One region of the Bacillus sp. J14TS2 genome, then DNA from elsewhere that is predicted to be linked to it. Evidence: a T-box and tRNA genes for the amino acid it is inferred to sense, from the RefSeq annotation. Region 1 holds a T-box; the other holds one or more tRNA genes.

Evidence for each region. A T-box is a leader RNA that pairs with one kind of tRNA and senses whether it is charged. The one in region 1 lies ahead of proS (proline--tRNA ligase), so its partner is inferred to be a tRNA-Pro.
Region 2: it encodes a tRNA-Pro, which carries the amino acid that the T-box ahead of proS (proline--tRNA ligase) is inferred to sense. The anticodon was not compared.

What each region holds. Positions count from the first base shown of each region.
Region 1 covers NZ_BORE01000003.1:31,673-47,788, reverse strand. Annotated here, with positions in the region: gene KI375_RS05170 (DUF4956 domain-containing protein) at 1-57, shown strand, start outside; gene KI375_RS05165 (sulfatase family protein) at 399-1,859, shown strand; gene KI375_RS05160 (methyl-accepting chemotaxis protein) at 2,356-4,086, shown strand; gene proS (proline--tRNA ligase) at 4,216-5,658, opposite strand; T-box leader at 5,707-5,905, opposite strand; gene KI375_RS05150 (extracellular solute-binding protein) at 6,253-7,623, opposite strand; gene KI375_RS05145 (carbohydrate ABC transporter permease) at 7,680-8,558, opposite strand; gene KI375_RS05140 (carbohydrate ABC transporter permease) at 8,592-9,536, opposite strand; gene KI375_RS05135 (Gfo/Idh/MocA family protein) at 9,595-10,575, opposite strand; gene KI375_RS05130 (sugar phosphate isomerase/epimerase family protein) at 10,588-11,409, opposite strand; gene KI375_RS05125 (helix-turn-helix domain-containing protein) at 11,772-12,080, shown strand; gene KI375_RS05120 (chromate transporter) at 12,675-13,214, opposite strand; gene KI375_RS05115 (chromate transporter) at 13,228-13,839, opposite strand; gene KI375_RS05110 (ROK family transcriptional regulator) at 13,973-15,112, opposite strand; gene KI375_RS05105 (formylglycine-generating enzyme family protein) at 15,332-16,116, opposite strand, start outside.
Region 2 covers NZ_BORE01000007.1:47,837-63,952, reverse strand. Annotated here, with positions in the region: gene KI375_RS11990 (ABC transporter ATP-binding protein) at 1-690, shown strand, start outside; gene KI375_RS11985 (ABC transporter permease) at 665-2,566, shown strand; gene KI375_RS11980 (PadR family transcriptional regulator) at 2,915-3,232, shown strand; gene KI375_RS11975 (DUF2812 domain-containing protein) at 3,229-3,966, shown strand; gene KI375_RS11970 (ABC transporter ATP-binding protein) at 4,064-5,008, shown strand; gene KI375_RS11965 (ABC transporter permease) at 4,998-6,230, shown strand; gene KI375_RS11960 (AI-2E family transporter) at 6,770-7,933, shown strand; gene KI375_RS11955 (nuclease-related domain-containing protein) at 8,067-8,894, opposite strand; gene KI375_RS11950 (DUF368 domain-containing protein) at 9,243-10,055, shown strand; gene KI375_RS11945 (aminoglycoside phosphotransferase family protein) at 10,205-11,125, shown strand; gene lipA (lipoyl synthase) at 11,366-12,313, opposite strand; gene KI375_RS11935 (lipoate--protein ligase family protein) at 12,313-13,146, opposite strand; tRNA gene KI375_RS11930 (tRNA-Pro) at 13,599-13,672, opposite strand; gene KI375_RS11925 (GTP pyrophosphokinase) at 13,740-14,492, opposite strand; gene KI375_RS11920 (GntR family transcriptional regulator) at 14,678-15,061, shown strand; gene KI375_RS11915 (ATP-binding cassette domain-containing protein) at 15,058-15,969, shown strand; gene KI375_RS11910 (hypothetical protein) at 15,941-16,116, shown strand, end outside.

The DNA of each region.
Region 1 (16,116 bases):
CGCGAAAAAAATGCCAACCTGAAAGTTTCGATCACTTATTTAGAAAGTGCAAATTAATAAAGCGGGGTGTTAGCGTCCATTATCCTCCACTTAGACTTCTTTGAGATCTCTTAGTGGCTTACGGACGGTTGCACCGGGATAAAAAATTAAAAGCTTCTCGTGAGCATTGAATGGGGCCTTAGCACTCTTTTTTGATTGATGCAAAGGCCCTCCCCCATATAAATTCACAAAAAAAATCCTCGTAAACAGTACAATATTCTACTATAAATCAGAGAATTATACATGGACCCCCCTCCGTTGATCATCCTATAATACATAGAAAGAGGCGAAGTGTAATCGCCTTCTTTTACAAGCGGTATGTAGCTTTTTTTAATATTAAATAGTAAGGAGAGTCTTTCATGAAAGTATTATTATTAGATTTAGATTCTACTAATCCAGCACATTTAGGTTGTTATGGCTATCACCGTCATACTTCACCAAACATTGATAAGATTGCAGCTGAAGGAGTTCGATTTACCAATTATTATACATCTGATGCTCCTTGTTTTCCTTCACGAACCGCTTTGATGACTGGCCGTTTTGGAATTCATAATGGTGTCGTAAACCATGGGGGTGCAGCTGCAGATGTGCGTCATGATGGAGAGGAACGCGGATTTCGTGATAAACTCTCTTTCGAAAATTTCCCTAATGTGTTTCGACGCAAAGGGATGAAAACATCGTTAATTAGCCCCTTTGCGGAAAGACATTCTTCCTATACTTTCTATGCTGGCTTTAATGAGATGTATAACACGGGAAAAGGTGGAATGGAATCAGCTGAAGAAGTGACACCTGTTGTATTGGATTGGTTGGAGCGAAATGGAGAAAATGAAGACTGGTTTTTATACGTTAATTATTGGGATCCTCACACTCCATATAGGGCACCTGAATCATTTGGAAATCCGTTCAAGGATGAGCCTCTTCCTACCTGGATTACCGATGAAGTTTTAGAAAAGCAAAAGGAGAAAATTGGGCCTCATAGTGTTCATGAAATCAATATGTTTAACAATACCACAGATCCAGAATATCCTCGTTATCCTGGTGAAATTAAAAATATGGATGATATGCGAAAAATGATTGATGGTTATGATTGCGGAGTAAAGTATCTCGATGATCATATTGGGATGATTTTTGAACAATTAGAGAAACAAGGCGTTATGGAAGAAGTGATCATAATCATCACAGCGGATCATGGCGAAAATATGGGAGAATTGGGCATCTATGGAGAACATGGAACAGCTGATCAAGGAACATGCCATATTCCTATGATCATTCGTTGGCCTGGTCTAAAATCGGGGCATGTGGATAATGATTTCCATTACCATCTTGATCTTCCGCCAACGATTGCGGAATTAATTGATGTAGAGCCTGCCGAAAGATGGGATGGACAAAGCTATGCTGCTGCTCTAAAAAAAGGAGAATCAACTGGTCGCGATTATTTAGTAGTGTCGCAATGTGCCCATGTATGTCAAAGGTCTGTTAGATTCGGAGACTGGTTATACATTCGCTCCTATCATGACGGGTATCATCTATTCCCTAAAGAAATGCTATACAATCTGAAAGAAGATCCCTTCGAACAGCATGATATAGCATCTGAAAATCCTGATCTTTGTCGAGAAGCTGTTTACTATCTAAACGAATGGCATGATGACATGATGAGTACAATGGATCATGATGTTGACCCACTATGGACAGTCATGAAGGAAGGCGGACCCCTTCATGCAAAAGGCAATCTGAAACATTACGTAAAGAGATTAGAAGCAACCGGAAGAGGACATGCCATTCCAGAACTAAAAAAACGCCATCCACGTGAATTCGAATAAAAAGGAGTGCCTGGTACAACCCTGAACATGTCATGTTTCGCCGAATAAACCATTTGGCATAAACAGACAGGAATAGGGAGGTGCCAGGCATCTCCCTATTGTCCTAGACACCCATAGGTTAAAAGTATATAATTAACAAGACCTATAATTAAATATTATTGACTGCAATATCCTAATGGAAGCCAGTAGTACACCGACCTATTCAATCTAACGTCGGTATTTTTTCCTATATGGATATTTTTTAAAATTGAAAATAAGAGAAGCCTTTTCATAATGACTTATTTCTGCAAAAACGAGCTTTCATAAAAAAATAGATTTACTCATCCGTTCATGATAGGAGCTAATTTTACGGGCTGAAGTAGAGGCGGGATCTCCTGCGATATCTATACTTAGTAAGGAAAAAGATTGAGATCTGCTAGTAGTACCTATTGTTTTTTGAAAGCTCAAACTTGAAGCTCTAAATTAAAAAATGCACATAGTGGAGGAAGAGCAAACAATGAAGCTTTTCACAAAAAAAACAAAAACATGGGAAGAATATCTCAATCATTCTGATCAAACTGATATTGCCGGTGTAGGGAAGCGAATAAAGGAGCGACTGACTTTTATGAATATCAAACAAGAAAATTTAGTCGCTATTCGTGAGGCGTCTCCCATTCTTTCACCCTATAAAAATGAAATAGTTAATCAATTTTACGACCGGATTACGTCTGTTGATCATTTACAAGGCATCATTGTCCAACATTCAACCGTTGAGCGTTTAAGAAAAACGATGGAGAAATATTTAGATCAATTTTTGGATGCAGAGGTAAATAAAGAATATATCGAGACAAGAATTGTAATTGGTCAAGTACATAGTCGCATTCATTTGACTGCTGAGCATTTTATTTCCGCCCACCATCTGTTGATACAAATTATGACTTCTATTCTGATGGAAAAATTGTACAGTCAGCCAAATCAGATGATCAATACTGTCCTTTCCATTCAAAAATTAGCAGCATTTGATCAGCAACTCATCGTTGAAGTTTATATGGAAGAAACGTTTAAAGCCTTTTTGTTTGGCATTTCCGATACATTAAACTACACCACGCAGCTAGATACTTCAAAACAATTAATCGCAGAGATGGATAATATGAATGAGGAAAGCTATAGTGTTTCAAGTGCAACAGAAGAAATCAGTGCTTCTATTCTAGAAGTCGCCAATCATTCAACCAAGGTGGCTGAAGGAACAGATGAAGCCGTTCAATTTGCGGAACAAGGCAAACAAAATGTTCATGAAACAATGGTAGATATTGAACAAGTGGGGCAAGTCTATAATCAGGTGGTACATCAAGTCGATCAGCTTAACCACGAGATTGAGAAAACGCATGAAATTGTTGAAGTGATCAAGCAAATCACAGATCAAACCAACTTGCTCGCCTTAAATGCAAGTATCGAGGCTGCACGGGCAGGAGAAAATGGAAAAGGATTTGCTGTAGTAGCGAATGAAGTAAGGAAGCTAGCAGAGCATACAAAGGAACAAACATTACAAATAGCGGAGCATATGCAATCATTACAACATGTCTCAACCCTCGTAACGAAACAAATGAACAATACAGAGGCTTTGATTAAGAAAAGCGTAACGGGGGCCAAAGTGGCGGATGAAGCACTAAACAAGATCGTGTTCGCCATGCAAGGAATTAATCAAGCGACATCACAAATCGCAGCAATGTCAGAGGAACAAACGTCAGCTGTTGATGAAATTGCACAACGCAACTCGATTATTTTTGATTTAAGCAAGAGTTCACAAGCCATTGCGAATCAGACGGCTAAAGTTATTTTTGATTTAAGTAGACAAATGGAAGAATATCGAAACACTTTTTTTTCAACAAATATTCGTTTAAATTCAAAAGACGTCATTAAGGTGGCAAAAACAGATCACCTTCTTTGGAAATGGAAGATCTATAATATGCTGCTAGGATTAGAAACACTTAATTCCCAGCAAGTGACATCACACGAAACATGCCGACTTGGCCAATGGTACTATGGAGATTTATCTTCAAAAGTGAAGGACATGCCTGCCTTTAAGCAATTAGAGAAGCCTCATAAAGCCGTCCACTATTATGCCAAACAAGCCGTTTCATTATATGAACAGGGTGATCTATCAGCATCGCAAAAGGCATTTGAGCAAGTCCTAAACTATTCAGAGCTTGTGCTTACATTGCTAACGCAATTAGAATCGGAGATTTGAGAAAAGCATATCTTTAATGAAAGGATGAAAGGAGAGATTTCCCCCCTTCATCTTTTCATTGTGGAGTTTCAACCCTAGTGATCTTTTGCCATCAAAAAACCTGCCTGTATGCAAAAACTGCTAAATCCTTTAATATGCTTTCGCCCAATAGACCATTTCTTTTGCTTCTTTCCCACAGCATATACAATTATCTGCCACTTTCTCTTGTTCAAAAGGGATACACCTTGATGTAGCCTGGGTTTCTTCTTTTATTCTCTCTTCACAATCACGATCTCCACACCACATTGCTTTAATGAAACCAGGATTTTTTTCAAGAATATGTTTAAATTCCTCCATTGTCGTAGCAATGGATGTTTTCTCCTCACGAAGGAGAAGTGCACGATTAAAGAGGTTCTCTTGAATTTCCTCCATTAAGATCGGTAAACGGGCTTCTAAATCAGCTAAATTGACAAATTCCTTTTCTCCCGTATCACGCCGAACAAGGACAACTTGATTTTTTTCAATATCTTTTGGTCCCATTTCAATTCGGACAGGAATCCCCTTCATTTCACATTCGTTAAATTTCCAGCCTGGCGACTTTTCACTTGCATCCATTCCTACGCGAACAAAACCTTTTAATTGATCATGCAAGGCATAGGCTTGATCTAGAACTCCTTCTTTATGTTGAGCAATGGGAATAATAATCGCTTGTGTTGGAGCAATTTTTGGCGGTAAAACCAAACCGCGATTATCGCCATGAACCATGATTAGTGCACCAATCAAACGGGTAGTAATTCCCCAAGAGGTTTGATAGACAAATCGGCTTTCCCCCTTTTCATCCAAATAAGTGATATCAAAGGCTTTAGCAAAACCTGAGCCAAAATGATGAGAAGTACCCGATTGCAAGGCTTTCCCATCATGCATCATACTTTCAATCGTGAGTGTATAATCAGCACCAGCAAACTTTTCCTTTTCAGTTTTTCGACCACGGAGAACGGGAATGGCTAGATAGTTTTCAAGCACATCTGTATAAACATTCAACATTCTTGTTGTTTCTTCCGCGGCCTTCTCATATGTTGCATGTGCTGTGTGTCCTTCCTGCCATAAAAATTCCAATGACCGCAAAAAAGGACGTGTCGTTTTTTCCCAGCGTACTACATTACTCCATTGATTATAGAGCATAGGCAAATCACGATAAGAATGAATATTTTTTGAATAATATTCACAAAACAGAGCCTCAGAGGTTGGGCGCACAACCAATCGTTCACTTAATTCATTTTCACCACCATGTGTAACCCAGGCCACCTCAGGCGCAAATCCCTCTACATGATCTTTTTCCTTTTGCAGCAGGCTCTCTGGAATAAATAAAGGAAAAGAGACATTTGCATGACCTGTCGCTTTTATTTGTCTGTCTAACTCATCACGAATGCGTTCCCAAATTGCAAATCCATCTGGTTTAATAATCATCGTTCCACGAACTGGCCCATAATCGATGAGATTGGCCTGTTTCACAACATCTGTATACCATTGCGCAAAATCCTCTTCCATCGCTGTAATCTTTTCTACAAATTGCTTATTATTCTTTTTTCCCATCTTCTACACCTCTAATTTTTTTGTGAAACCACAAAAAGGCCCCCATCCAAAAAGGACCGGGGACCGGTGGTACCACCTTTATTTACATTGATCAACAAAAACATGCACACTCAATTGGATAACGGCCAAAACCGCACACATCGGCGAACTCCAAGGCAGGTTCTAATTTGTATCTTGGAAATTCGCACCACCCATTTCCTCTCTAAAAAAGATAGCAAATTATACTAATCCTTATCACTGTTTTTTATCATATATAAATGAATATATTATAACAGATAACTTAAATTTACTGAACTACAGAATATTAAATTATGGCTTTTCCAGCCAAAGAATGCAAATACAAGAGATGGAACTGTCCCAAAAGCCGAAAATCGCCAAAAGCCTTCCTTGCCGCGGGCGCCTTAGCCTCCTCGCAAATTCGTGAGCTATGGGGTCCTTCAGCTAATGCTATTCCCGACGAAATGTACCTTTTTTGGCGATTCTCTTAGCATTTACTCATAAAAAAGAAGGAGAATTCTTCCTTCTTTTTTCGTTGTTGACGACTTATTGGACAGCCCCATCTTTTCGTTTTGATTCAATCTTTAACGAATTTTGTTATTGATTGGCCGACCATTTTTCTGCACGTTTTTGTAAATCGCTTAGAAATTTTTCAATATCCGGTGTTTTTCCATTAGCTGCATTACTGATGAATCCGTTTATAGCTGGAACAATCTCACTACTAAAGAATGGGTTTGCTTCATCCATCAGAACTGAAGGTGAAACGTCTGCAATCTCCATCGCTTTTTGCGAAAACTTATCTTCTTTGGGAACAAAGTCAGCATCAGCTAAGGTTGGAGTTGCTGAATAGTTATCATAATTCCATTTTTGGGTTTCATACCCAGTTAGAAACTTCATTACTTCCCAAGCTGCTTCTACATCTTGTGCATCTTTAGCCATAACAAATGGGTCCATCGCTACCCATCCTTCCCCATTCGGACCTAAATTCAATACTGCTTCATAACGGTCTAATATTTCTTTATTATCATTTGCCAAGTATTCTCCCATTATTGGGCCACCAGCATCATCAAGGGCAATGCCTATATTATTCATTTCTGTTCCGAAATTTTCATTTCCTTTTTCATTTAAAAAATCGATTGGGGGATATTGAGAAGCTTTAGCAAGCCATTCCATTACTTTCACCATTTCGGGTGTATCCAATTTCCATTCGATGTTCTTCAAATCATCTAAGGATCCCGTTGCACCTTCTGCTCCAAAGGCATGTGTGAGTGCTACAAAGGTAGAAGCATTTAGGGATTTTCCACTAAAATACAGCCCATAATTTTTTTCGCCGGTTACTGGATTCTCCCCTGTCATTTGTTGTGCTTTCTCCAATATTTCCTCTGGAGATGGATTTTCCGATAATGGTTCCACTCCCCACTCTTCAAAAAGTTGTTTATCATATACAGTAACGCGTTTTCCTAATACAGATGGAAGACCAAATCGCTCTCCATCATAACTAACCGTACTATAGGAATTTTCCCATATTCCTGCAAGGTAGATACTTTCATCAAATTCGGAATCATCTTCAATTAAATCTTCAATCCCTCTAAGTAAACCTTGCTCCATCCATTGGGCTCCAAAGGCTCCTCCTGAATAAATAAGGTCCACATCTTTCGATTGTAACATAGCTGTTTGTTTGGCTTGGGCATTATCCCAAGGGACTTGGTATATTTCCAATTCGATATTAGGGTATCTTGGTTCAAATTCATTTTTTAAATATTCTTCAAAACCGATTGTTTCTTTCCCGGTAATAGGATCAATTCCATCTTCAAGCGGCCATCCAGCCACTGATACGCGGACTGTTCCTTCCATATCAGAAACTACTTCAATATTGCTTGTATCCTTTCCTCCCTTAGTCGAGGAAGAACAGGCGGCTAAAGCAGCAACTAACAGTGTAGTGATTAATATTGAAAAGATTTTCTTCATTTAGAAGACCTCCCATTTTAATATACTTTTTGGCTAAACGAATTACATCATTTCATTTATTGCTTCACACCAGACAACGCGATGCTTTCTACGATATAGCGTTGAAGAAATAAATATAATGTCACAACAGGAATTAAACTAACGGTTGTTGCTGCCATGATGATGGACGGCAATGGCGCTGTTTTATTAACACGGAACATAGCTAAACCAAGCTGAATAGTATATTTATCCGGTGTTTTTAAGGCAAGTAATGGCCATAGTAAATCATTCCATACAGCTAAAAATTGCAGGATCGCCATGGTAGCTACAATCGGAATACATAATGGAAGAAAAACACTAAAAAATACTTTAAATTCTCCCGCCCCATCTATAATCGCCGCTTCTCGTAAACTAGAAGGAGTTTGATCAATGAACGCCTTTGCTAAAAAAGTACCGAATGCATAGTTAAGAGCCGGTAAAAAAAAAGCCCAATACGTATCTAATAAGTGAATTTTTGCAAAAAGTAAATATTGAGGAATCATTGTCATTTCGAAAGGAATCATCATCGTACTTAACGCTAATACAAGCACCACCATCGATCCTTTAAATTTTAGCTTGGAGATGGCATAACCCGATAAAAGCGCTGACATTAAACTAACAAAAATAACTCCAATTGAAATGATCAAAGAGTTAATCATATATTTGATCATTGGCATATTTGTAAATGCAAGTTGGTACGTTTTAAATGAAAATTCCTTTGGCCAAAATCTGGGTGGGTAGGGAATACTTAATCTAGCTCCCCAATCAAAGCTGGTCAATAGCATCCAGACAAATGGGATAATCATTATAACGGACCCTATTAGAAGAATACTTGAAATGATTATATTACTTACTAGTTTCGTCCTTTTCTTTGAGTTGTATTTAAAGTTTTGATCTCCAACATGTACATTGGGCATACCGACTGGATTACTCAAAACCTCCACCCCTCTCTATTCAAAATTATTCTTCCGATTCAAATACAACATGATGACAGTCAAAATAAGAATAAACATAAACAAGATATAGGATGCGGCTGTTGCAATTCCCATTTGACTAGCTGAGAAGGCGTTACGATAAATATATAAAACGACTGTCATTAAAGAGCCGGCAGGGTTTCCTCCCGTACCACCAATCAACCATACTTCCGTAAACCTTTTCATCGCACCTATTGTACTCATAATGACCATGAAAAGAATGATAGGTTTTAGGTAAGGTATCGTAATGTAATACCATTTTTTAAACCAATTGGCCCCATCTACTTCAGCGGCTTCGTATAAATCTCTCGGAACACTTGTTAGTGCCGCTAAGAAAATAATAGTGTTATAGCCAAGCATTCCCCATAATGTCATTAACACAATACTAAATCTTGAAACACTTGGATTAGTAAACCATCCGACTGATTCCACTCCAATAAGTCCTAAAACATAGTTTAGCAATCCTTCACTGCCCGAATTGAATAAAAACTGAAACAATATACTAGTGGCAACAAGAGACACTACATTGGGTAGAAAATAAACCCCTTTAAAGAAATTCCTCCATCTTACCCATGGAACATTATAGATCAATGTTGCCAGAATAAAGGATAGAGATACACCTAGAATGACAGATATTACGCCCATATACAGAGTATTATATAAAGATTTCCAAAATATCGAGTCTGTGAAAACGCTCTTATAATTAGCTAAGCCAACCCAATCCCCACCAAAGCTGGTAGATGATTTTTGAAAACTTAATATTAAAGCACCTACCATAGGATAAATCGCAAATACCAAAACCCCTATTACAAGTGGTGCAGAAAATACATATCCTGCCAAATCTTTAGAAGTAAAAAACTTTTTCTTTGTTTGCCTTGTTTGAAACTTTTTATTAGGCGAAACTTCTGAATGAATAGCCAATTCGATGTCACCTCTTTCAAAAATAATGGCGAACTATGAACTTGAGTTACAAAACAATCTACCCCTTATAAAACTCTTCCATTGTAACGATACTTCCTTGTTCATTTGCTACATTTGCCGCAAGACTTTTGCTTAAAGTTTCTACACCGTCCTGGTAAGAAGCAAGAACGAGTTCCTGATTGTTTGTTTGTATCGCTTTAATAAATTCGCGATCTTGTACATCATAAAAATCAACCTTTGATGTATACGTAGTCGTTCTCTCTTTTTCATAAATAGATAAGCTAGTCCCCTCTATCTCAAGTCGGAAATTACGTCCCAAAATTTCTAGGCCCATTCTATGATCATGTTGAGTAATGGAACTATCTAAATGACCAACTGCACCAGTTTCAAAGCGAACATTTACGGATGTCACATCTGGTATATCCATTTCTTCAATACCATTCATAACTTGCAAGGACATATGGGCTTGTATTTGTTTTATATCCCCACACAGATAACTCATTAGATCAAGAATATGAGTCGCTTGCTCAACCAATTGCCCGCCCGACTTATTCTTGAGTCGATACCAAGGTGTCGGAACCAACGAGGTTAAGTAATGTCCACGCACCATAGCGACTTGCTTGTCCTGTAAATAATCTTTCGCAATTTGCACAGTATCTAGATAACGGAGACAATATCCAGATGCGTTTATCACACCTGACTGAGCGATGATTTCTGCCTTTTCTTTTGCCCTCTTAAAATCCAATTCTACCGGTTTTTCTACTAATAAATGAATTCCTTTTTGTGCAGCTTTTTCCTCAATATCTCCATGCGCAAATGGTGGGACGCAAATAAATAGAGCATCCATATTTTCCTTTTCCAACATTTGATCAATGTCTGTATAGACTGTGGCTTTATACTTTTCGCCTTGCCTGATAGCTGCTTCTTCCGCAATATCACAAACCGCAACAATTTCAGCATCTTCATTTTGAGAAATATTATTTAAATGAGCATTAGCAATACCGCCAACTCCTACAAATCCAACACGAACTTTTGCCATTTCAAATGCGCCTCACTTTTTTAAAATAATATCTAAATGCTGTGCTGTATCATCCGCCAATGTATGGGGGCAGAATGAATAGGGAGATAATTCGGCAGTTAAAGTATCCTCATATCCCAATTCCCTCAATGCAGCTATTACTGCTCTCCAGTTGACATCACCAGCTAATAAAGGAACAAATCCTGCTCCATTCCCTACAGCTGTATTAAAATCTTTCACATGTACCTTGAATATCCGCCTCCCAAGTAAGCGTATCCATTGTTCCGGATAACCAAACTGTAAAACATTCCCAACGTCAAAATAGGCCCCAACATAATCTGATTCGAAATCATCTATATATCTGGCCATTTCAAGTGGAGATAACAGGAATTTATTCCACACATTTTCTATGCCTATTTTCACACCATATTTTTCCGCAGTTGGGATGATCTCCCTAATGGAGACTTGACTTCTTTTGTAGCATTCTTCATAGGAAACCTGCTCAGAAACTGCGCCGGGAACCACGAGAATCGTATCCATTCCTATATAACCCGCAATTTCAAGCATCTTTTCTACTACTCTTATACCTTGTTGCCGAATTTGCTCATCAGGCGAACAAAGAGACATTTTCCATAGTAATGACGTCGATAAGCTTCTAAGCTTTATTCGGTATTTCTCTGCAATCGCTTTAATTTTTAACGCTTCTTCCTTCGTTGTCTCTACTGTTAGTCCGACTCCATCAGCTTCATAAAGGTTTAGTTCCACAGCATGAAAACCAGCATCTCTGCTATATTCGAACACTTTCTCTAATGAGGTCTGTTCTGGATAACACCATTGATTAATCCCCTTTAGCATTCTCATCCTCCTAACCAAGTCTTCTTAACAACGCAACAGGCCGATTTTTCTACTCCATGTCACTTTAGTTTATGGTTCACCTCCTTCAATGCTGATTGATACATCATGTTGTCATTACCAGTTATCTGGAGAGAACTTCTTTTAATTTAGAGTTTTCTCAGCTCACTCCCCCATACCAGCAAAAAAATTAACTTTTACTATTCAATATTAATCAATCTCTGTAGCTATCCCGATTTAACCTCTATTATATAACTATTGGCTATAAAGTCAATATTTTTATAGCTAATTACTATTTTTCACCCTTATTGTTTCTCTCTTTCCATACAACTCAGATTATATAATTAGGATAGGTGATAATTACTATGAATATTGGAAAACGAATTCGAAATTTGCGAGAATCAAAAAAACTCAAAGCAACGGAACTAGCAAGAAATGCATTTATTTCACAACCTTATTTATCTGATATTGAAAAAGGAAAAACTCAACCTTCAATTGACACACTGAAAGCCATTTGCAGTGCTCTAGAGATTAGCATAGGTGACTTTTTTGGAGATCTATCTGAATTATCTCCACATACCATCCAATTAATGAACGATGCTAAAAAGCTAACAAATGAAGAAGTAAAATTATTAGGAGCCTTTATAGCAACCTTTGTTAAAGATAGGGAATAATACCCAATTGTAGTAATGGGAGATCAGATGTTGGAACAATAAGGGGACAATAAAGGAAAGCGCATCCAAAGTGAGTTTTTTACAAAATGTTAGTCTAATCATATGACTGTTCTTGGCCAACATCTTTGCCGCATCAACAAAATTAGAAAAAGGGACGTGGTTTTATTTAATAATTGTAATTTTCCGTTTTATGGTAACAATCATATGCATCAGTTATTTATTAAATAATTGGAGGATTAGCTCGTTACATATTCTTGAAATGATAGATTGTAGTGCCTTGAAATACTGAGGAGAATGGTGTTTAGCCCTAGTTTATTGAATTTATAAACGAGGCTGGGACAAAAGTGTTTTCACCAAAGAAAAAACCGAACTAATATGATGCATATCCCCGCTCCGGAAATATACTTCGCTTTCCGCGGGCGGCTGGTGAGCTTCCTCGTGCTACGCACTCCGGGATCTCACCGATGCCTTTCCTCCCGCTGGAGTCTACATATATTTCCTCCGCTAAGGTAATACATTGTTCAGTTTTATAACTCGATTTTTTAGTTTTGTCCCAGCCTCGTATTTTTAGTTTGGTTCCTTTTAATCATCTTACTAAAACACCACGACTCCAATAATTCCCGCAAAAATGATAACCACAGTTGGATGGATTTTAAAATATGCCAAGGCAACTAAAGAAGCGATGAAAATTAGGAACAAGGTCACCATATGCCATGATATCTGTAATCCGATCACACCATTTGATATTGCAAAATGGATAGCTGCATAGATAATTAGGCTCGTCACAATAGGGCGCAATCCATAGAAAGCAGATTGGACCCACTTGTTTTGATTTAATTTATAAAAAAATAGCGCAATGATTAGAACAATTAGCACGGAAGGCAGAGTAATCGCAATAGAAGAGACAATTGCACCTGGCAATCCTGCAACCTGATAACCAACTGCAGTGGCGCTATTGGAGGCAATCGATCCTGGTGTCATGCCTGCAAGTGCCACAATATCTGTATATTCCGCGGTTGTCAGCCATCCCCTGCTTGTAACCTCTGTTCCAATCACTGGAATCATCGCATAACCGCCACCAAATGAAACTGCACCAATTACAAGAAAAACAAGAAATAATTCTAGTAACACCATATTCTTTCTCCCCTTATGAGCTCATTTTTTCATTATGTTTTTTAATAGGGGGTCTATTATCATGACGAGGACGCATATGGAGTACTTCCTTAATCTTTACGATTAGAATACCCAGTAAGGCACCACTAACAATGACAAGGATCGGATGCCAATGAAAAACAAGCATCATCACAACCATGAAAACCATTAAAATAAAAGTTGGTGCATCTAGAATAGACGTCTTTGCAATTTTAATCGCCGCATAAGCAATTAAGGCCACAACCGCTGCTCGAATTCCTTGAAAAGCTGCGTCAACATGTGGGTTCCCCTTTATCGAAAGAAAAATTAAATTTAATAGCATCACAATTAGAAAGGTTGGCAAAAGCACACCGATCATCGCAACAATTGCCCCAAGCACTCCAGCAATTTTATGTCCAATAAAAGTCGCCGCATTTACTGCAATTGCTCCAGGAGCCGTCCCTGCAAGTGCAAACATATCGGAGACTTCTTCCATTTTCACCCATTTTCTTTTATCAACCACTTCACGTTCAATCATGGGAATCATCGCATAACCGCCGCCAAATGTAATCGGCCCTATTTTAAGAAAAGTCCAAAATAATTGTAAAAGTAATCTCCAATTCTTCAAATTTCTCCCAGCTTTCTGTATTTCTCGTATGTTATCTATATTGTAACATACTTTATACCAAAATGGACTAAAGTGGTTAAAAAATAAAAAGTAAGACACATTAATCCTACTTTTTAAAAATAATGATGTTCGTTCATTCAAAAAAATGGTCAAATACTTGGATAGCTGCGCCAATGCTTGTGGCATTTTCACCATGTACTCCTTTACGAATCGTGATGCCATTAAGGCGAGAACCAATATGCTTTTGTATGGATTGAAAAACTTTATCATAGTACTTTGCATCATGGTACATTAATGTCCCGTGTAATACCACGGTGTCCGGGTGTAATACCTGGATCATATTAGCAATTCCAATACCGTAATAATGAGCGGATTCCATGATGATTTCTCTCACTAATGCTTCTTTACTGTTGAACAAATCATCGATTGTTGAAGGTCTCCCTTTAGATGCCAAACGGTTCAGCATTGCTTCGAAAGAAACATAAGCTTTTAAACACCCTTTACTTCCACAAGTGCAGTCCCTGCCATCTGCTTCAATGATAATATGTTCATAGGAAGTGGCATCCCCTTGCTCCTGATTAAATAAGCGGCCTTCTTGAATATAGCCACAACGAATACCATAACCGCTGATGCAATATAAAATATTTTCTTCATGATCATTGCGGATATAATATTCTGCTAAGGCCCCCGTATTGGCCCCATTATTTAAGATAACAGGAACCGAAAACCTTTTATGTAAAATTTCTCCAATCTGGACATCCTTCCAACCTTCAGCTGGAAAGGATTCAGGATTCAGTATGACACCATTTTCTCGATCAATCGGTCCGACAGCGCCAATCCCAATTCCTAATAGAGAGAAAATTTGGTGACGGTTCATAAGGGAATCAATCATATCGATAATACTTGCAATTGTCACTTGAGGAGTATGTTGCTTCAAGAATGGAAAACGATCCTTATCTATAATTTCAAAATGAAGGTTTAGGAGCATCACCCTCACATCTGTACGAGCAATTTCTACGCCGATCAAATAGCCTGCATTTGGAACGCTTTCATATAATATTGGCGGCCTTCCCCCTGTTGGTTGTCCAAATCCCGCTTGGTGAATTAAATTCCGATCTGTCAATTCCGCCAACATCCGCGTCATCGTTGTATTCGGGACATGAAATTCCTTTAGTAACTCAGCCTTTGATGTTCTTCCTTGTCTATGAATATACTTATACAGAAGCTTTTTAAATTGATTTTTTTCACTTTTATCGCTTAAAAAATCCCGCATCTCCCTTTCCCCTCCTGCTCCTCATCTAAAACCGTGTAAACCCATTCACTTTATATGCTATTAACATGATAGTACTTTATATTTGAGGAGTGTCAAGTTTTACTTATACATTTGTATATTCAATTTTATAAGGAGTTCCCTCAACACAACGAACCTTCAGAATCTGTGCTTGCTCAAACACATTCTCTGAAGGTTCATTTTTAAATATTCACAGCAAAGTTAGTTTACGTCTCCTACGCATCGGAAACCGATATTTCCAGTGGAGCTGTCAGGGGTGTTAGAGCTCCTGGCGGCGACTCTATAACGATTACAATAGGACTTGTGACAAAGGTACGAACCGCCACGCATGGACTTATTGGTCCCTGTAGTGGGGCCTGTGGGATTATGTGTAATAGAATCTAAATGATATTGGGGGCTAAACCAATCGTTACACCATTCCCATACATTCCCAACTATATTATATAATCCATAACCATTAGGAGAAAAGCTATTCACTGGGCAAGTCCCGATATATCCATCTGCTTTGGTGTTTTTCACAGGAAATTTCCCTTGCCAGATATTACATTGATGCTTGCCATTGAGGATTAGCTCATCCCCCCATGGATATTTCTTTTGAGTGAGTCCACCACGGGCCGCGTATTCCCATTCCGCCTCTGTTGGCAGTCGTTTTCCGCTCCATTTGCAGTAGGCTTCCGCATCATTCCATGAAATATGGGAAACAGGGTGATTCATTCGGTCTTGAATAGTTGAATCTGCTCCCTCTGGATGCCGCCAGTAAGCCCCTTCTACAGGAACCCACCATGGAACTCCTACAGGCCGTTGAGATATTTGCTGTAACGTTTCTTCTGATAAAAATAAATGAAAAACGAATGACCAGCCAAATTGCTCAGCCTCTGTCACATACCCCGTCTCATCTACAAATTGTTCAAACTGCTCATTTGTTACAGCATATTGGTCCATATAAAATGGATCAAGCTGAACCTTTCTTATCGGCCCTTCACCAT
Region 2 (16,116 bases), on a different contig from region 1:
ACGATAGAGGAAGGGGAATTTGTCGGGATTATGGGTCCTTCAGGGAGTGGGAAGTCGACCTTGTTAAATATGGTGGCGACGATTGACCAACCGACATCAGGCTCACTGATCGTGAACGGTAAAGATCCCTTGCGGATGAAGCATAATGAATTGGCTCTCTTTCGACGCCAGCAATTGGGATTTATCTTCCAAGACTTTAATCTACTCCCCACTTTAACAGTCGAGGAAAACATTGTTCTCCCGCTTACATTAGATGGGGCCAAAGTAAAGGACATGGAACAAGCTGTAACGGCTGTCGCGGAGAAATTAGGGATTACATCGATTTTAAAAAAGCGTATCTATGAAATATCAGGTGGACAAGCACAAAGAACGGCGATCGCCAGAGCGATCATTCATAATCCGAAGATGGTCCTTGCCGATGAACCGACGGGAAATTTAGATTCTAAGGCATCGAGAGCGGCAATGGAAATGATGGAGAGAATCAATAAGGATGATCAGTCAACCATGATGATGGTTACACATGATCCGATTGCAGCTAGCTATACGGAAAGAGTTGTGTTTATCAAAGACGGTACATTATTCAATGAAATTCACCGTGGTGAGAATCGACAAGCTTTTTTCCAAAAGATCATCGACGTGTTATCGCTGTTGGGAGGGGATGCAAGTGACCTTTCGTCAATTCGCGTTTAACAATGTTTTTCGCAATAAACGTATTTATGCAGCTTATTTTTTAAGTAGCTTATTCTCTGTGCTTGTCTTCTTTGTATATGCGATTTTCGCTTTTCATCCGGGATTATCGAAAATTAATCCACATGTAGCGGTTGGATTGCATTTTGCTGAGGGGATTATTTATGTATTCTCATTTATTTTCGTGCTCGTGTCGATGAGTGCCTTTTTGAAATCACGAAAAAAGGAATTTGGTTTAATGGTGATGCTGGGGATGACCAATCAGCAGCTGCGTCGCATGGTTTTTCTAGAAAATGTGCTAATTGGATTTTTCGCAACCGTTTCTGGCATCGTAGTAGGGCTCGTTTTTGCCAAATTGATTTTGATGGCTGCACAAAGCATTTTAAATTTAGATCAAGCCTTGCCCTTTTATCTACCATGGCAAGCGATCTTATTAACATTTAGCGCCTTTTTAATTTTGTTTATTGTCATTTCCTTTTTTACGGTTTCTATTTTAAAAGGAAATAAATTAATTGATTTAATTAAAGGGAGTTCAGCACCGAAAAAAGAACCAAAGGCCTCTGTTACTCTGTCTATTTTGGCGGCTCTCCTACTCGCAGTTGGGTATGCGATTGCTTTGATCGTCCGTGAAGGGCAAGTTGTTATTGCGATGATTCCCGTTACTACCCTCGTGGTTATAGGAACGTATTTTCTGTTTACCCAACTTAGTGTATTTACGATTAATCGTTTAAAGAAGCGTAAGACGATATTTTGGAAAAAGACGAATATTGTTCTCCTATCCGACCTTGCCTATCGTATGAAGGATAATGCACGCGCCTTTTTCTTTGTTGCCATCGTATCGACAGTTGCTTTCTCGGCCATTGGCTCGTTAGTCGGCTTTAGGTCTATGCTTGTGACTTCTATAACAGAGAGTCAGCCATTTGCGTTTGACTATGTCTCATATGAAGACAATAAGCATGAGGCAGAACATATCCAAGAAATTGACAAGGAATTAGCTTCAACCAATTATAAAAGGGCGAGTATCTCGATTAAACATACTACTGTCGAAAATCCAGATGGAGAATCCTTAGAAAGGGCGATTGTTTCACAAACTGAATATAATCAGTTGGCTAAGATCGCTGATCAGGCAGATAAGCAAGTGAAGCTTGAAGGGACTGATGCTGTATTACTTTATACGCAAAATTCCTTTGATAACCTGCCTGATATCCCTAAAAAAGTTAGTCACCAGATTGAAGGACAGACGGTTCAACAAATTGATATTCAGCTGATGAATCTAATTGGGACCTATGAGGATTATCTTGTTGTCAATGATAGCTTTTTTAAAAAAATTGAATCAGTGGAAACAAACACTTATTATGGTTTTTATATGAAGGATTGGAAAGACACTGCTGACATTGGCGAAAAACTAATGAAAAGATTCGATGTGGAAGGAACGGAGGGGTTTGATACAAACGGGACATTTAGTTTTACTTCTCTAGGGTATAGTTGGCATATAGTTAACCAATCATATGGAGCGGTTCTGTTTATTGGCTTGTTTATTGGCGCGGTCTTTTTCGTTGCTGCCGGAAGCTTCTTATATTTCCGTCTCTATGCAGATTTAGGAGATGAGAAACAGAAATTTTCTGTGATTGGCAAGCTTGGACTTACGGATAGGGAGCTTTCGAAAATATTGACAGTTCAATTGGCTCTGCTCTTCTTTGTTCCAATAATTGTTGCAGTGATTCATGGTGCCGTAGCGCTCACAGCCCTGCAGCATATGTTTGATTTTAACTTATTTAAGAGCTCAGCAATGGTACTAGGAACCTTTACAATCGTTCAATTGGTGTACTTCCTCTTCATTCGCTTTAATTATATTCGTAAAATAAAAGAATCGATATGATATAGGCTTGAAGGCACATTTCTAAGGAGATGTGTCTTTTTTTTTTGCTTAGAGAACTATAAAATTGACGCTTGTGGATAACTGTTTATATTGTGGTTGGTGTCTAGCTCCAAGCGCCATCGGCAGGAGCGAGTCCATCGGCGTTGCGACGTACAGGATGTACTAGTGCAGACGAAGCGACACGACATCGCGTTTTTAGCTGTTCATCCTTACTATGAAAGTTTGTACGTCGCTAAACGGGCGCCTTTCGCTTTTCTATCTCTAGACATGTATATCACATTATGATATATTCCTTTTAGATATATATCATTTTTGGATATATCCGAAAGAGATATAGAAGGTGATGGATTGGGAAAAACGGAACATTTAACAGATTCAATGTTTTATATTATGGCTGCCTTAACAAAACCAAGGCATGGCTACGCTATTATGAGCTTAATTGAAGAGACAACAAATGGAGCCATGACGATCGGGCCTGCTTCGATGTATACGATCATTAAAAAGCTATTAAAACAAGAGTGGATTTATTTACATGATGGCTCGGATTCAAGACGTAAAACATACTTGCTTACTGAAAAAGGCAGGGAAGTATTAGCTGAAGATATGGAGCTTAGAAAACGGATGCTGCGGTTAGCGGAAACTGGCTTGAAGGAGGTTAGGGAATGAGACAAACCAAGTATATTATGTCAGGTGGGCTGGCCTTTTCTGAGGATAAGGACATGGAAAAATTACGCCAGCTTTCTTTGAAGGGTTGGCATGTTAGTGACTTTAAGTTTATGGGGTATACCTTGGAAAAAAGGGAAAGCGCGGAGTATATCTACAGTATAGATTATCGTTCAGTAAAAAAGGATGAAGAAGAGGAATACCTTGAATTTTTTTCATCTGCTGGATGGTCGCACATTGCCTCAGAAGCAAATATTCATTTATTTCGAGCACTTCCTGGTACACAACCAATTTATACCGACCGAGATACAACAGCTGAAAAGTATAAGAATTTAAGTAATTCCATGAACAAATTAGCTATCCCGTTTGTTCTCATAACGGCTCTTGCTTGGGTTGCTGTGATGATCAGTTCTGGCAGCTTACAATCAATCCTTCTTGGAGTGGCTGTTATTCTTACTGGAGTCGCCCTTCCAGCAGCTTGGACGATTATCACCACGTACAGTAACAAATGGCAGGTAGAGGGGAGGAAGGGATTAGTCAATTTAGTAAAAATGCTACCTATCCTTACCTTATTCATTGTCGTTATTCTTTTGTTATATGTCGGTGGTACAGATGCAGACCCCGCAATTAACCTCTTAAGCTATATGATAGCTGGAGCGACCGGACTCCCAACAGCTATTTGGGTGATTATGTCGCTTTGTAGTAGGAGTCGAAAAATAAAATTTTCCTCAAAATGATTGGGATCTCTGTGACTTAAAGCCATTTAAGGATGGATACTTGAAACTTTAGATCATTTCATTCGTAAAGAGTAAGTGAATAGAAAGGACGTGTGGTATGGAGCCAATTTTAACTGTAGATCAATTAGGGAAAGCCTTTAAGCAAACGCAAATTATTCAAAACATCTCGTTCCAAGTGCATAAGGGAGAAATTATGGCCATTCTTGGACCGAATGGAGCGGGGAAATCGACAACGATCCGAAATATTATGGGGATTATGTATCCAGATGAGGGAACGGTGCAATTTCATAATCAGCCAACTGGTGAAATCCCTCGCCATAAAATTGGGTATTTACCAGAAGAACGCGGGCTCTATAAGAATGTGAACGTGATGGATATGATTTTATATTTAGCGGAACTAAAGGATTACCCCTTGAAAAAAGCAAGACAGCGGGCGATGGACTATTTAGCGAAGCTCGGCCTTGAGGGAAAAGAAAAGGTTTCTGTTGAAGAATTATCAAAGGGAATGGGGCAAAAAGTGCAATTTATCGGTTCGATCATTCATGAGCCGGAACTGCTGATTTTAGATGAACCCTTCTCGGGATTGGATCCTGTTAGCCAAGAGGTTTTTAAAAAGGAAATTCAGGAATTGGCAAATCAGGGGACAGCGATTTTATTATCTTCCCATCAAATGAACATGGTGGAAGAGGTTTGTGATCGTTTATTTATGATCCATCGGGGGCAAAAGGTGATTTATGGATCATTAGAAGATGTAAAAAATCAATACGCTAATTTTAAATGTACGATTCGTGGAAAAAATGATGTGCAAGTATTGGAGCGACTCGCAGAGGTACAACGCGTTGAATCAACCGGTGATGTCGCGGTGCTTTACTTGACTCCAGAAGTACATGTTCCATCATGGTTAAGACAGCTTCCAGAAAATCTGAATATTCAAGAGTTATCGATTGATCGAATATCCTTACATGAAATTTTTATAGATGTGGCAACAGATCAACACGTAGGTCAAGATCTTCAGGAAGGGGGCGATCATTATGCGAAATAGCTGGAAGGTGGCTAAATGGGAAATCAAACGCAATATGAAAAATAAATCGTTTATTATTTCTTTGATCATTACACCGATTATTTTTATGTTATTTGCGTTTATTCCTACTCTTTTTAATTCGGAAGAAGAGCAGACACAAGTATTTATTTTAGATGAACTGGATGTTTACGGGCAAGTAGAGGAAATGGTTACTTCCTCAGAGTTAAATTGGGAGTTACAGCAGACCGATGTCACTGAAGCGGAGATGGCGGCTAAAGTAGAAGCAGATGAACATACAGCTTATATTGCTCTAACAGAAAAGGCACTAGAAGAAGGAGAAATCCCCGTTTATTTAAACGACAAGCTGGAGGAAAGTTTTCTTTTTGAAGCATCGATCATCGAAACACCACTTCGTCAACTACAATTGGAACGAATGAATTTATCAGATCAACAGTTGGAAGTCATTGGCAAGGGCGTTTCATTGCAGCCGATCGAGCATGAGAATACTGGGGATTCTTCAAAAACAGATGGGGAATCATCTGAAGAAGAAGGGGATCCGTTCAAGCATCTTGTTCCTGGAATTGCAGCGGGCGTTGTCCTATTTTCGATTGTGATCACAGGGATGATGATTTTCACCTCTGCTTCACAGGAAAAAAAGGAAAAGGTCGCGGAGATTATTTTGTCTTCTGTTACACCAACAGATCTTATGCAAGGAAAAATCATTGGCTATTTCGTTTTAGGGATTACACAAGTAGCCGTTTGGCTAGCATTTCTTCTTCCTATCGCTTTATGGAAGATTGACTTTCCGATCCTAGAATACTTATTTGTACCAGAATTGGCGCTGCTCTTGCTTATCGCTTTAGCCGGCTACCTCTTATTCGCGGCTATTTTTGTCGGGATGGGAGCAACGGTCGAAGACATGAGCTCTACAAGTAACTTTCAAGGAATTGTGATGATGTTGCCATTCCTTCCGTTTATATTTATGGGGCCAATTTTAATGGATCCAAGTGGTTTGGTTGCCAAAGTGATGACCTATATTCCGATTACCACACCAGGTGTTCTATTAATTCGTCTTGCTATGCTGGAAGAGTGGCCGTGGCTTGAAATCATCATTGCGATTGTCGTGCTATTTGTATTTATTTGGTTAGCAATGAAAGCAGCCGGAAAAATATTCAAAATGGGTATCCTTATGTATGGAAAAAATGCCACACCAAAAGAAATTTGGAAGTGGCTGTGGGCTTAATGAGTCACTCCTGGTCGGAATTTGGCCAGGAGTGTTTTTTACTCTAAGTAGAATGGGAGAGTCGTAAGAAGGAAACATCCCTGTTCCGACTTGCTGAAGGTGAACACTTTGCTTCACTAAATGGTGACATCACTATGAATTGGCAGGCGGGCAATAGGTCCCCCACTCCAAACGTCCTGATTAATATTTTTTCAGCAGGACGAACCGGTTACTTCCCCAAATATCACTTGTATTTTCTTCACAATGAGTGAGATAATGAATCATATTCCTAGGCTAGATGATCATAACAATGGCTAAAAACTTTTAGCCAAGCAAGTAAAGTTTATCGTGTGTTTACTTGAAAATAAGCGATTTTTAAGAATGTACTTTTCCGAAATCACAATTTGGTAAATGTGAGCTTAATGAAGCTAACTTCGCAAATCCATCTAAGAGTATCCTTGAACAGTTAAACGTTACATCGATGGATCTGGAAGGATGCTAAGTTCCATCTGATCAAGCGGTTGTATTATTAAAGAATAACTTATAAAGGAGTGCATCCTATGAAGCAGCCTACCCGTTTTATTAGATTCCTAGGCGGACGCGATCTTATTTTCGCTTTGGTTATCTTAATCTTCATTGGAATTACTATTTTTATTTACAATAAGATTTCCTTTATTTTCCACCCGGTGATTGTCATATTATCAACAATTGGAGCGCCGATTATTCTTGCCTTTATTGCTTACTATATAATGAATCCGATTGTCAATCTCCTAGAAAGACTACATATTAAGCGGATATGGGGAATTATCATTATTATTTTGGGGATCGGCGGACTAATAACCGGTCTTGTTTTCCTCGTCGCCCCATCCATAGAAAAACAGATTAATGATTTGATTGTCGACATTCCAATCTATTTGAAGCAGATGGGAGAAGAAATAAATGATTGGGTCGACCATTCCTTTATTGGTCCTTATTATGATGAAGGATACAAATGGGTTACAACAACCTTAAGTGATTTGCCAAATAAAATCAGTGGATATTTAGGTGGTGCTTACGAAGGTATCTTGAGCATAGCCAGCACACTGACACATGTGTTTGTTGCACTGTTTACCTTTCCGTTTGTTCTGTTCTTCCTATTAAAGGACAGCGCAAAATTCAAGACCTATTACTTGCAGTTGATTCCACCAAAATATAGAGATGATGCGGATCAGGTCCTTAAAAATATAGATGTACAAGTAGGGTCTTATATACGTGGCCAAATTATCGTTGCTACTTGTATCGGTATCCTATTGTACATTGGCTATTTGATCATTGGTTTGGATTATGCAATCACATTAGCCATTGTAGCTGCTGTAACAAGTGTTGTTCCTTACCTTGGACCAATGATTGCTGTTTCTCCAGCCATTATTATCGCTTTAGTGGACTCCCCATTTATGCTTGTAAAGCTAGCAATCGTATGGGCAGCAGTTCAGTTTTTGGAGGGTCACTTTATTTCACCTAATATTATGGGGCATACGATGAAAATTCATCCGATTACCATCATGTTCATATTACTTGTCGGAGGAAATTTATTTGGGGTTGTTGGTGTAATTCTTGGTATTCCTGGTTATGCAATCTTAAAAGTAATTGTCGCCCACTTTTTTGGTAAGTTCAAACAACGATATGACAAATATTATGGAGAAGATGCTGGAGCTTATCAAATGGATGAACAAGCTCATAAATAAGAATGCAGGCATGTTCAATAGAAAAAATACTCTCGGATAAAGTTGAAATACTGTCGCATAGTAGAAAATACTCTCGGATAATAGAAAATACTCGCGTATAAAAGTAGAATACTCTCGTATAAAATGGGGTAGCTTAATGCAAAAAATCCATTTGATAGCTTCGATCTTTAAATGTACCAGTGGCATTTAGATTCATATTTTTTAAGATGCGTGAGGCTGTGTTCAAGTTATCAATTTGTAAAAATGCTCGACAATCTCGATTCTTTATCGCTTTCTCCATGATGAGAAACCATTCGCGTATGGTTTGAATATGAGCCAAAGGATTATTTTTCCGGCACTGAGGACAATGCCAAGACCGAGGTATCTTGTTCATGCCGATATACTTGCAGGTTGGACAAATGACGCCAGTTTGAATATCCTCTTTTGGGATGGAGTAGTTTTCGCAAATAGGTGGAGGAATATACTCTTGATGGCTTTTTAAAAGTTTGTTCGTTAGAAGATCAAGCATATGGATATCAAGTTTTTTTTGATAATGCGAGAGAGTATGAATATAGGGTGGGATTAAATTAGGAAATAATATTTTTATATTTTGGGGTGGCACTTTGACTATTTGCTTTGGATAAGCCAAAACGATAACACCAAGAACTGGGAGATGGATGTTTTGCTGGTGGAACCATTCCCGGAGTAAAGCCATATTCCGTTCTAATTGGGTGGCAGGGCTCTCAAAGCTATCTACTTTGCCGCTAAATTTTTCGCGAATTAATTGCGGAGGATTTTCCTTGAAAGTTAAAATTCCTGATATATTCTTCACTTCAAAAATTACGGCAAAGGCTTGTGTGAGAAAGGTTGTATCTAATTGGAATTTAGCACTTGTATGAAGAGACAAATCGTGGAAAATGCGATGTTCCATCTGGAAAGAATGGGTTCGGAAGATCTGCTCCACTCTTTTCTCTCCAGCTATACCTGCCTTTTTCGACTGGTATTTACTGAAAATGAGTGAATACTGAGGATGATCTGTAGATAACCGATTTAATGTTGCTTTTAATCCCTGAAGTGCTAGTGATTCTGCTGGAAATTTAACATTAATGGCAACAACACCTCCATTTGATATTGCTGTTATTCTATCACACGATTAGAAAAAGATCGATAAAAAGTCAGATTCAAATTGAGATACTGTCATATGCAGGAAAATACTGTCGTATAATGAAAAATACTGTCGTATAGAGACAAAATACTCTCGTATAATAAAATTTTTCTCTCTATGCTATAATAAAGCGTATGAATTTTAATAGAGGAGATTCTAAAATTGATGGAGTGGAAAAATATATTTCGCGGCTTTCTTATGGGAACAACGGATTTAATACCAGGTGTGAGCGGAGGGACGGTTGCTTTCGTTCTTGGAATCTATGATCGGTTATTATCAGCGATTAGCGGTTTTTTTAGCCGAGATTGGAAAAAGCATATTGGCTTTTTGCTCCCGCTTGCACTTGGAATGGGAACAGCAATAATTGTCCTCAGTAAGGGGATCGATTATTTACTGTCGGAGCATAAAGAGCCCACGCAGTTTCTTTTCATGGGGCTTGTGTTGGGTGTTTTACCTTATCTGATGAAACAAGCAGAAGTGAAAAAGAACTTTTCAGCTAAGCATTATATTGTTTTAGTCATCATGGGGATACTTCTTGCTTCCTTGGGATTTTTCAAAACGCAAGAAGATGTTGATCCCATTACGACACTAAACATGTCTACTACGATCGGGTTATTTTTTTCAGGGTGGTTAGCGAGTATGGCGATGCTCTTGCCAGGAATTAGCGGCTCCTTTGTTCTGCTGTTATTAGGTGTGTATTCAACAGCGATCAATGCGCTTTCGACTTTTAATATTCCCTTGATTATTACGATTGGAGCTGGGGTAATCGTTGGTTTTGTGGTGAGTAGTAAAGGGATCCAATATCTACTCTCCCGTTCTTCACATATGACATATGCGGTCATTATTGGCATGATTGTCGGTTCCGTATTTGTTATCTATCCAGGTATGGCAAGTGGGACAACCCTTGTCATCAGCATCTTCACTTTTATAATTGGGCTTGGTCTTTCTTTTTCCATTAGTCTAGTAAGAAAGGCTTAATAAACATTTAATCAAATGTTTGATTAAGAGTGAAATCATAAAAAAATCCGCTAGAGGAGGATATCTAGCGGATTTTTTAATTAAATAGTAGATAAGGAGCAGGTATTATTTAAGAAAGATCGAAGTTTATCAATGGGAGGTTTACTAGAATGGATAGCCCTTTTCGTTTCAAAAAAAATGAGACTGAAGAAATAATTAATCGTTTTGGAGAGGATTTCCACAATAAAGTTTTGAGAGATATTGAAGTTTATGCTGATAAGTGGAATTTAACCTCATTTCAATTCATTCCTTCATATTCTGCAAACTTAGTTTTTAAATGTTATTCGGATAACCTTGGAAATGCCGTACTTAAAATAGGCAATCCATCTTTCGGGGAGATATTTAAAGAATTTTATACTCTGTCTGAATATAACGGCAAGAGATTTTGTAGGGTATTTAAAGATGATATTAAGAATGGCGTCATTCTTGAAGAGCGTGTGCAGCCTGGGCAACCACTAAGGGCTGAGAAGTCTCTCGATAAAAGACTGGCTATTTTTTGTTCTTTATATAAAGGATTACATATTCCCCCCACTCAGGAGGACATATATCCGACTTATATAGAGTGGGTCGATCGGATAACAGACTATATGAGTAGACGCAATGATTGTCAAGAGTTATATGGGCATATGAAAAAGGCAAGAGAGATATGTTCATCGCTCTCTGCTTTGTATTCGCAAAAGGTACTGCTTCACGGAGACTTTCATCACGATAATATTCTCCTTGGTAAGGATAGTGAGTATGTAATCATCGATCCTAAAGGTGTAATAGGTGATCCCGTCTTTGATGTTTCCCGTTTTATATTAAATGAATTTGATGATGAAAAAGATGAAGCAACATACAAAAAAATAAACCATATCATCCATTTTTTTGAAAAAGAACTTCATATTCCTGAAAAGATTATAAGACAATGCCTATATGTGGAAACGGTTATGGGAGTATGCTGGTGTATAGAAGATGGTGAAGAATATACGGATTTTATAAAAGATATTGCTTTGGCCGAATCCATTTTGAATGAGAAAATAGCATTTTAAATGGGGAAAAAGAAATAGAAGCTAGGCTTTTACAAAAAAACGAACCAGTAAGGCGCATATACTCAACACCGGAAGTATACATCGTTTTTCATGGTCCTCTCGGGATTTTGCCGAACTCTTATTTCTACATATACTTTAATGCGTTGTTCGGCTTTGGCGCTTAGAATTTCATACCTTGCGCCACGCAAGATGCAAGTCAAAATAGCGTTGCGCCATGAGTGCGCAACGCTATTTCTTCTATTAAAAATTAAAATCGACTTCTTGTTCTTCTTGTTCTTCAACGCCTTTCATATAGTTGATGCGGCGTTGAGCAGCGGCTTGACCTACTTGCTCATCTGCGTGATAGGATGAGCGGACAAGTGGGCCGGATTCACAATGGCTAAAGCCTTTGGAAAGAGCAATTTCCTTTAATTCAGCGAATTCGTCAGGATGATAATAACGAACGACATTTAGATGCTTTTTCGTTGGTTGTAGGTATTGGCCAATTGTCATAATATCGACATTGTGAGCACGAAGATCATCCATGGCTTGAATGATTTCTTCTTTGGTTTCACCAAGCCCCACCATGATGCTTGATTTTGTGGGTGTTTTTGGGGCGATTTCTTTTACTCGCTGTAAAAGTTGGAGTGAGCGACGATAGGTTGCTTTCGCACGAACCTTTGGTGTTAAGCGCTCCACGGTTTCGATATTATGGTTGAAAATTTCTGGTTCACTGGACATTAAGGTGTGAAGACTTTCATAGTCTCCCTTCATGTCAGATGGTAAGATTTCAATTGTACATCCAGGATTCTTCCGGCGGATCGCTCTAACGGTTTCGGCAAATACAGCAGCTCCACCATCATTTAAGTCATCACGGGCAACCGCTGTAACCACGACATGCTTTAAGCCCATAATTTCTACGGAATCGGCAACTCTTTCTGGCTCGCCCCAATCTAGCTCATTTGGAAGTCCCGTTTTGACTGCACAAAAACGGCATCCCCTTGTGCATGTATCTCCAAGGATCATAAAGGTAGCTGTTTTTCTCTCACTCCAGCACTCATGAATATTAGGACAACGCGCTTCTTCACAGACTGTATTTAAACGTTGACCGCGCATTAACTTTTTTAAGCCCATATAAGATTCATTCGTATTAATTTTTGTTTTCAACCATTCTGGTTTTCTAATATATTCTTGTTTATCGATTGCCATTATGCCTGCACCTTCTTTTGAAATTTTAGATTCCAGTCATCTGAACGATACTTTGATTCTGCTAGAGCCCGTACTTCTTCCCATTGGGAGTCACTGAGTTCAAATGGGGTAAACTGTAAGTCCAATCCAGTTTCGAATCCCTTTGTAAACGCAGCAACTGCCTGATCGTATGTAATGTTTCTTCTGCTCGCTTCATTCATAGAGATGGCCTTATTTGCAAAAGCCTTTCTTTTTCGGGCACGCATCTCTTCTGTTGAAAAGGCGAATAAATCAAAGAGCATGTCTTGATCGATTGTAAAAGGTAAGGAACCATGTTGCATCAAAACGCCCATTTTTCTTGTCTGAGCATGGCCAGATATTTTCTTCCCATCGACAAGCATTTCATAATCGGATGGTCTTTCAAAACAAACAGCAGACCGTTCCTCTATAAAATGATCTTCAGGCATAGAAAACTGTGCTTGGATGCCTAATTCTTTAAATCCTGCAAAGATCCCTTGGGCCAATGCATGATAGGCTTTCCGAATCGAATCTTCTATATAGGGTTTTCGTTCAGAAACAACAAGGCTGTAAGTACATTCATCATCATGTAGCACAGCACTTCCTCCAGTTAGACGACGGACAAATTGGCACCCGTGTTGTTCAATACCGGGAAAATGAATTGTTCTTTCCTTTTGAAAATGACCAATGGATAGAGTGGGCTTTGACCAACCATAGAAACGAAGAACAGGTGGAATCAGATCTTGGCTATGCCAAAGGAGGAGACATTCATCCAATGCCATATTGATTGCTGCATCTTGATGTCCAGTATTGATAAGCCCCCAAGTATCTTTCATTTTGCTCAACTCCTAGATGAATTTAAAAATCATAGAAGGCCATGGCGTAAGTGATCGTTATCTAGTTTTTTCTATAAAAAATGCCATTCTTTTTTCAATACGAATCAATTTCATAATAGAAAATTCAGTATTAAAATCCGAACAATGTTGATTTCCGCTCCAATCAACTGGTGTGAAGTTTACAATAAGTATTTGAATCACCATAACGTTCGTGTTTTATCTCTTGATCCATAATTATGAAATTGACTCAAAACACATAAAAAGAACTGCATTTTCAAAGAAATGCAGTTCTTCATGAAAATCGTCTAAGACCTCATGTTTCCCACACTTCAGAGGATATCCTATATCTTTATCCCGAATTAACTGGCAGTAAAAACCCCCACTGAATGAAGTTTCACTTTATCTGCTAGAAGTATGGTAACAAATGTCAATCTAAAAGTACAGCTTTGTGATCGGGATGACAGGAATTGAACCTGCGACCCCTAGCACCCCATGCTAGTGCTCTACCAAGCTGAGCTACATCCCGATAATCGTGATACTAGCTCTTATTATAGTAGATGGCCCCTTGGAAAACAATCCCAAAACATTCATTGTTATGAACCGTCTTCAAGACTTCTTTTATACTGATCCAGCACTTTAGGGAGGATATTGGTGATGACGTCTTCTTCTAAACGGGATAATACGCCATCATCTTCATTTTCCTTTTTGATAGAGGAAACTTCTTTATGCAATTTCTCCATCTTTTTATCAAGATCTGCCGCAATAAATGCGGTGCTCTGCAGTTCCTTCGCCAGATGTTCTGGAATTTCCTTATCATATTTATAGTAAATTTTATGTTCAAGGCTTGCCCAAAAGTCCATCGCAATTGTACGAATTTGGATTTCGACATACGTATGCTCTGTGCGGTCAGTCATATAGATTGGAATTTGGACAATAAGATGTAAGCTTTGATAGCCATTGGGCTTGGGATTTTGAATATAATCCTTGTATTCTATAACGGTAATATCCTTTTGTTTGCCTAACATCTCAGCTAAAACATAAATATCTGAAATAAACGAACAAGTAATCCGCACCCCTGCAATGTCGCGAACATTCTCCTTAATAGTATTGAGGGCAAATGGATATCCTTTTCGCCTTATTTTATTAAAAATACTTTCAGGAGACTTCACCCGCGATTTTACATGTTCAATCGGGTTGTAGTCATGGAGATAATTAAATTCATCTGATAATATATTAATTTTTGTATTGATTTCATCACAAGCGAATTGATACGCCATCATAAATCGAGTGAGCTCGACTTTCATTTCTTTTACGAGTTGAATATCCAGTATTTGATCTTGTTTCATGAAGGTCTTCCTTTCTAGATGATCTTTTTAAAGATCGGATAAGCAAAATGCCCTCTTATATACTATATCGTACCATAACCAGCAAGATTTTTTTAGTAAATCCAATATCTTCCTTGTCTAGAGATAAGAAATATTATATACTACATTACAACACTAATGCACTAATTTTGAAGGGAGGTCCCTGGATGCTATTACACCAAGATGGCTCTAAACCCATTTATGTGCAGATTGCGGAATGGCTTGAAAATGAAATCATCGCAGAAACGTTCAAGAGTGATGAGAAAGTATACTCACAATATCAATTAGCAGAGATGTTTACGATTAATCCAGCGACAGCCGCAAAGGGGTTGAACATGCTAGTGGATGAGCAAATTTTATATAAAAAACGTGGACTCGGTATGTTTGTAACAAAGAATGCGAAGAAAGCCATATTGAAGAAGCGAAAGAGTGAGACATTAACGGGGCTTATTCATGAACTAGTTTTAGAAGCAAAGCGATTGGAAGTAGAGGAGAAGGACTTATTACAGATGGTTCAAGCGGTCATCAGGGGAGAGGAGGAGCAGAAATGAATGTGATTGAATGCAAAAAATTAGTGAAAAATTACGGGAGAACGTCAGTCTTAGAGGATGTAACTTTTACCATAGCAGGAGAGAAAATCACCGGACTAATCGGTAGAAACGGAGTTGGAAAAACTACGCTGTTAAAAATGATTGCTGGTTTTACTCACGAATCTGCCGGCGAGATCAAAGTGTTTTCTAGCAGACCTTTTAACAGCTTACTTGTTTCCGCTAATAGCGTTATGATCGACGATCAAATGACTTTTCCACCCTCATTACAATTGGATGAAATTTTGCAAGAAGGAGAGCGATTTTATGACAATTTCAATCTTGAATTAGCGAGGCGATTGCTAGAGTATTTCTCTTTATCAAAAACGGCTTATTATGAGCAGCTTTCAAAAGGAATGAGAAGTACCTTCAATATGATTTTTGGACTTTCTTCTCGATGTGCCTTAACGATTTACGATGAACCGACGACTGGGATGGACGCTGCGGTACGTAAGGATTTTTATCGGGCATTGCTTAAGGATTATGTAGCACATCCACGGACCATTATCCTCTCAAGCCATCATTTGAATGAAATAGAGGACTTGTTAGAGGATGTGTTGCTGATTCACGAAGGAAAAGTGTTGCAGCATTCATCGATTTCTGACTTGAAGGAATGGGCGATTGGTCTTCAAGGGAAAAAGTCGGCCATTGCTCGGTGGACTGAAGGACAAGAAATCGTGTATGAAAAAGAAATCGGCCCAGGACTTGGATATGCTGTGATCCGGAATAAATGGTCAGAAGCCACGATTCGTGCAGTCAAGCAGGAAAGAATTGAAGTAACACCTGTGTCAGCAAATGACCTTTGTATTTATTTAACAAACGGAGATAAGGGAGGGATCGATGATGTCTTTAATCGAAACGAGTCTCTCTGAAGTTGTTTGGAAACAATTTGTTTTTAAAAGTAAATCCTTTTTCACGACATTTGGTACCTTGGTGATTTTACAAGTTTTAGCGATATTCTTTTCGTCAGGAGGAAGTGGGTCATCTGGATTTCACGGTAGAGATCTTTCTGTTGAGCT